Regions from separate parts of the Shewanella mesophila genome, predicted to be linked through region 1. Evidence: predicted binding sites of a transcription regulator. Region 1 holds the regulator's gene; each other region holds the start of a gene.
What was found. The regulator LexA, encoded in region 1, represses DNA repair genes until DNA is damaged. The targets are predictions, from matches to a motif close to TACTGTATNNNNATACAGTA.
Positions count from the first base shown of each region.

Region 2: the regulator LexA is predicted to act here: its motif matches at 1,297-1,316, upstream of recN (DNA repair protein RecN).
Region 3: the regulator LexA is predicted to act here: its motif matches at 845-864, upstream of K0I73_RS08355 (YebG family protein).

Region 1 is NZ_CP080421.1:114,222-116,499, reverse strand. It holds gene yrfG (GMP/IMP nucleotidase) at 1-652, shown strand, start outside; gene lexA (transcriptional repressor LexA) at 776-1,393, shown strand; gene K0I73_RS00530 (cell division inhibitor SulA) at 1,390-1,899, shown strand.
Region 2 is NZ_CP080421.1:2,987,461-2,989,738, reverse strand. It holds gene recN (DNA repair protein RecN) at 1-1,276, opposite strand, end outside; gene K0I73_RS13230 (AEC family transporter) at 1,390-2,278, opposite strand, start outside.
Region 3 is NZ_CP080421.1:1,917,416-1,919,693, forward strand. It holds gene K0I73_RS08345 (paraquat-inducible protein A) at 1-8, opposite strand, end outside; gene K0I73_RS08350 (paraquat-inducible protein A) at 1-627, opposite strand, end outside; gene K0I73_RS08355 (YebG family protein) at 876-1,160, shown strand; gene K0I73_RS08360 (GAF domain-containing protein) at 1,180-1,638, shown strand; gene proQ (RNA chaperone ProQ) at 1,920-2,278, shown strand, end outside.

The DNA of each region.
Region 1 (2,278 bases):
GATAGATACAGTGCTACTCGATATGGATGGCACATTACTGGACTTGCATTTTGACAATCACTTCTGGCTCAGCCTAGTGCCTCAAACCCTTAGCCATCAAAAAAACTTGCCGATCGATCGCGCAAAAAACCTAGTAGAAGCCGCCTATGACAAAGTCTTTGGTACCTTAGAGTGGTATTGTCTCGACTACTGGGAGCGAGAACTCCAACTCGATATCATCGCCTTGCACCGCAAGGTTGTCGACAGAATCCAAATGCGCCAAGATAGCATGCCATTTCTAACCGCCTTAGGAGAGCAAGGGAAATCGAGAATCCTAGTGACCAATGCCCATCCAAGCAGCCTCGCACTAAAACTTGAACATACTGATTTAGCCGCAGGTCTAGACCATATGCTATCGAGCCATTCAACGGGATACCCTAAGGAAGCTGCCCAATTTTGGGAGACGCTTTTCACACAATATCAACTCGACCCAAGCCGATGCTTATTCATTGACGATAGTGAACCCATCTTACAAGCCGCACAAAAAGCAGGTGTTGGTTATCTGCTTGGGATTGAGAACCCCGATAGCCAAAAGCCACTAAAAATTTTTAACGACTTCCCAGCAATAGCCGACTATCACGATCTACTCGATGATCTTTTAGCCGAAGAATAGGCACTGCGTCTGTATGAATAAAATGAGAAAGCTAATGGTTTTAGGTAAAAATCTGGTTAATACTTGCACTACCACAAATACTGTATATACTAACAGTTACTGTATGGAAAGACAGGATTGATAATGAGACCATTAACACCCAGGCAAGCTGAAATTTTAGAGCTAATTAAGCGTAATATCGCCGACACGGGCATGCCACCGACCCGAGCTGAAATTGCGCGTAGATTAGGCTTTAAAAGCGCTAATGCCGCCGAAGAACATCTGAAAGCACTGGCGAAAAAAGGCTGCATCGAGATTATGCCAGGTACATCTCGCGGGATAAAACTCACCCAAGAAGATGAGCCAGAAGAATTAGGTTTACCATTAATCGGCCAAGTTGCCGCCGGTGAACCCATACTCGCCCAAGAACACGTCGAGCAACACTATCAGGTCGATCCCAACATGTTTAGGCCCAGTGCCGACTTTCTGCTGCGAGTTCGGGGTGACAGCATGAAGAATATTGGCATCTTAGAAGGCGATCTACTTGCTGTGCATAAAGTAGAGCAAGCGAGGAATGGACAGGTTGTCGTCGCTCGAGTTGAAGATGATGTCACGGTTAAGCGTTTCGAAAAGAAAGGCAACACTGTGTACTTACATGCCGAAAATGAAGAGTATTCACCTATTATTGTTGATCTCACCAACCAGAGCCTAAGCATTGAAGGTTTAGCTGTCGGCGTTATTCGCAACGGAGACTGGCAATGAACAATTTAATCGGTAATGCGCCACGTCATCCCGGCCTCTGGGTTGATATGAATAGCCAACTGAAGCCATCGCATCAAAATACCATTTCAACGGTATCAAGCTGTACTCAAGGTAAAAATGAGTTACAAGCTTTAACTCCTCAACTAGCGAGATTAAGCCAGCAAGGACAATGGGTCGTATTGATCAGCCCACCCAATATTGGCTACAAACAGATGCTCGCCGATGCAGGGGTTCGCATGGACCGCATTCTGCTCGTACATACCAAAGATGAAGTTGAAGCGCTTTGGGCAATGGAAAAAGCACTCACAAGTGGTACATCCAGTGCGGTAATTAGTTGGACGCAATCACTCGATGAACGCGATAATCGTCGCTTACAGATAGTCGCTAAAAACACTCAAGCCCTAGGTGTTGTTATTGAAGATGCAAATAGTCACTTACCTGTAACAGCCCATATGCACGAGGATCTCGGCTTACAACAAGCTTGTTTATTTAGCTCATTTCATTAATTGATTTACTCTGCCTTTCCGTACTAAAGCCCCGCAAGGGGCTTTTTTGTCGCTGTTTTGTTTAGAAAAATAAAATAAAAGTGATCTTGATCAATATTTGAACACAGATTAAGTTAGTAGTAGATATCAACGATTATTTGTTATATCCGAACAATTTAGATGTCGATGTTATTGATTCAATCAGCAGTGATTTATTGAGCCAATACGTTGAAATTAGCCTGATATATTCAGCCGTAAGTGCAAGCGTGGTCACCACCAGCAATAACAATATTTACACCACCAGCGCACTTTGAAGTCATCGTTGCTTTTTTGGGAACCGAAGAGTTTGCATAGAGCCGAGACATACTGTGTGGCTCTTCTTTGTAGTTGCCTTCGCAAT
Region 2 (2,278 bases), 1.5 Mb from region 1:
CTTGTAGCGGTTGACCCGGATTGGTTGTGACTTGAAACTCGATAGTGTCACAACCATTGGGTGACATGATCTCTTCGTTAAAGCGGACATCGATAACGAATTTACCCTTAGGCATGCTTAGTTCATGAATCGACTGGGTCACCTGTTTATCGAGTTCTTTAGCGTAACGGCTACGGCTTTGGCTGAGCTTTTTAGCATGGGCGATAAAGCCTTGTTTGCAGCTTTCTAACTGCTCATCTATCTCTTGCAGCTTCTCTTCATCAGAGTCTAATGTGCTTAGCTCAAGACTCAGGGCTTGGTGATGCTGATACAGCTCTCTGGCGGTTACGTGATGTTTGCGTGCTAGCTGCATGATTTTAGATAAGCGCTGCTCTAGGTACGCAAAATGATCTGGGTCGAGTTCTAATCCATCGAGATAGCGTTGCAACTCGCTACTGCTTTCTTGCACTTGAATGAGCGCATCGTTGAGCATATTCCCAATGCTGTTAAGCGCTGGATCATAGCCTTCTAATTCTTGGGCGTGATCTATTGCCATATTGAGTACCGATTCGACCGCGCCTTGTTCATTGTCTTGCAATAGAAATAGCGTGTGCTGGCAGGCTTGCACTAAGGCTGTGCCATTGGCGAGTTTCTTGTGCTCTGCTTCTATTTCTTCAAATTCAGTTTCACCTAAATCAAATTCGTTGAGCTCTTCTACTTGATATTGCAGTAACTGTTTGCGAGCAATGCGTTCATGTTGTGATTGCTGTAGCAGTTTTAGCTCTTTGTCTATCAGCTTGTAGCGTTGATAGCTGGCACTCACGCTATCTAATAACATTCTATGGTTGGCATAGCTATCGAGTAGCGTAAGTTGATGCTCACTCTTTAGCATGGCATGGTGAGCATGTTGCCCATGAATGCCGATCAGGAGTTGGCCTAAGGCGCGCATCTGATTAAGTGGTACAGGGTTGCCGTTGATATAGGCTCTTGAACGGCCATCGCTACTTATGGTTCTGCGTAAAATACACTCGTCATCAAGCTCGAGATCATTATCTTCAAGCCAGCGTTTTGCTAGGGGAATATCGACTAAAGAGAAACGGGCGCTAACCTCGGCTTTAGTGGCACCAGGTCTAACGGTATTGGCATCTGCGCGGTTACCTAGACATAAACCTAAGGCATCGATGGCAATAGATTTACCTGCACCCGTTTCACCTGTGATACTGGTCATGCCAGTTTTAAAATCGAGTTCTAAGAAGCGGACAATGGCAAAGTTATTGATGCTGAGCTGACAAAGCATGATGACATCCTTTTACAAAGTACTGTATTAATGCACAGTATATACTGATTTTTTATACAGTAAATACCTGTGTGCTTTTTAAACTGATTTTTTAGCGTACAGATCCATGCTAACTATAAAAGATGATCAAGCAGAGGCAATACAGCAAAACTCAGTACGATCCCCAAACTGATGTTTTGTGCACTAACCGTGGCATTGACTTGGTATCTGTGTGACAGCAGGTACACACTTGCTGCCGTTGGCAGAGCGGCTAGAATCACCCCCATCTTTAACAGTTCATTACCGACGCCAAATGCCTTGAACAGCAAATAGACCACTAATGGTTGCAGCAACAGCTTGAACAAGTTAAGCATAGCCAACTCTGTTGCGGTTGAACTTTTATGGTTGGCATTGCGTCCCTGTTGTTGGTTGGCTTTGCATAGCACCATGCCAATCGCAAATAGTGCACAAGGGCTTGATGTCATACCAAATTGGCGAATAATACTGCTTATAGGGGTATATAAATCGATATGTGCAGCAGAGATCCCGACGCCGATTAAGCTTCCGATAATGATTGGATTTTGCAATAGGGCTAAGGTTACGGTTTTGAATGCATTCTGAGTTTGCCCTTGGGACAAGGCGAGTTGCGCTAACACTATGGCGAAAACGCTTACCGACAATAGACTGGCGATTGCGGCCGCTGCGAGTGCAAGTTGATCGCCAGGATAGAGCATCATCATTAATGGGATGCCGATAAAAGAGGTATTGCCAAAGGTGGTGTTGAGGGATCGAATTGCGGCGAGATCTAGTTTGCTTTTGTCCCGCCATAAAGACAGTAAGGTGGTTAGAAGATAAATGATTGCCATCGCAACGCCATAGCCTGCGATGAAGCCCCAGTTGGCTATCTGTTCTATTGGAGTCTCAGCCAGTACAATAAGCATTATTGCAGGGAAAGCGATGTAGTAGACGTATTGGTTGAGTGCGTTATCAGTATCTATGGGGAGAATTCGACTTTTTTGCACC
Region 3 (2,278 bases), 1.8 Mb from region 1:
GTACTCATTAAGGACGCTCCACATATGTTCTATGTCATATTCTCTTTGTAAAAATATCACCACGATAAATAACATCGTAAAGCAAAAGGTACCAATGCCGAAGTAGAGGTCCGTATAGTCAGAGAGCTGAAACACAGAAACGAAGATACTGATCATATAAATTTCTAACATGCTCAGTTGGCTTATGAGGTTGTGTTGACACAAAAATCCCTTATAAATTTTACGAAAAAAGGGATTATGTAACTGATATTTTACGATAAGCACTTGCAGCAATACCGATAGGATCAGCAGGCCTGGTGCGATCACCGCCGCCGTTAATACCGCGATAGCCACCACCCAATATCCTTGGTCCGCCACCGACATGGCGCCGCCGAAGATGGTCGTGGTTCTTACACTGCCAAGAAAGTGAAGTTCGAGTACCGGGAAAAAATTAGCGGGAAAATACAGCGCAAGTGCCGCGAGACATAAAGCCAGCATACCGTTAATCGAACAATATGGGGTATCGTAGAGGTAGCTATTGCAGCGAGGGCATAAGGCTCGAACTCCGGAGGGGAGGGCGCGCTTTCTGACGACCAAATCGCAGGAACGACAAAGGACGATACTCTTATCTAACACGTCTCTATCCATAATGCGTATCGATATATTCCTATCATTGAGGGTCGTTATGAGAAAGACACTTTATTGATATAGACCAGTAATCTGTCGATGTTAACGTATTACTATGATGCTGTTGGACATAAATTTTATCGCCTTGGGCATACAGAGTCTAACTATTTATATAGCATAAGATTCTATCAGATAAATTTGAACACTTGCATAAGAACTTATAATTGTGAGATTCTACAACTGTATATAAAAACAGTGTGAGGGCAGGCATGGCAGTAATAACTAAATTTGTCGTTGTCAGAGAAGGGGTTGAGAAGATGACATTCACATCTAAGAAGGAGGCTGACGCCTACGATAAGATGCTCGATATCGCGGACAATCTTCTTCCTTTTATCGAGCAATCAGCTTTAGAGCTCGATGACAGCGCGACAGAGAAGCTTTGTTTCTATTTGGCTGAAAACAAAGATCAACTTATGGGCTTGTTAAAAGGTAGTGCAGCACCCAAAGCAGCGCCAACGAAAAAAGCGGCTAAAAAGCCAGAATCTAAAACGTAAAAATAGTTAGGATAATTTTATGACGTCTGTGTGTTACGACACCTTAGTGAGACAAACCGATGCGCTGTTTGCTGGAGAAGATAATCTAATTGCGGCTATGGCTAACTTTTCAGCATTGATTAATGATCACCTCGATGATCTCAATTGGGCTGGTTTTTATCTCGTCGAAGGCGAACAGTTAATTCTTGGCCCTTTTCAAGGGAAAGTCGCCTGCACGCGAATTCCAATGGGAAAGGGGGTTTGTGGCACGGCGGCGCTAACCAATACCACACAGCGAGTCGCAGATGTACATCAATTTGAAGGGCATATTGCCTGTGATTCGGCGAGTAACTCCGAAATTGTCATCCCGATGCGACGAAATGGCAAAGTTATAGCGGTATTAGATATTGATAGCCCCTCGTTATCAAGATTCGATGAAGCCGATCAAATTGGCCTAGAGTTAGTCCTTAAAAGCTTGGAAAATGCTTTATTTGCTTAAACTACAACCAATTTTGCGCAATTGATGGTCGCAATCGTCTCCGGCACGCTTATAATAGGCCGCTCGACGAACATAAAAATGCCCAGTAACATTTCATTAGTTGAAATGAATACTTGGCGTTTGTTAAATGTAATTGATAAGGTATGTTGGATTGTGCTGGAGAGATGGTTAGTATCCTTTAAAGAAATGGCCTCTTAACTTAAGTCTAACAAATATGAACGACACGCCTACCAACACTGTTTTGGTTTGGTGATAGTCCCTTTTAAACTGTGGAAGTAATGATGGAATCAACAGAAAAGTTGACCGACACCAACGCTATTCTTGCGTATTTATATGAAACATTTCCTTTGTGCTTTATTGCTGAAGGTGAAACTAAACCTCTTAAAATTGGATTGTTTCAAGACTTGGCTGACAGGTTAGCTGATGATTCTAAAGTCAGTAAAACTCAATTGAGAATTGCCTTACGTCGTTATACGAGTAGCTGGCGTTATCTTAAAGGTGTAAAAGCTGGCGCACAGCGTGTCGACCTTGACGGTAATGAGTGTGGTGAACTTGAGCAAGAGCATATCGACCATGCGCAAGCTACACTGAAAGATAGTCAAGAAAAAGCTAAGGCTAAACGTGTTGCAAAAGCGGCGGC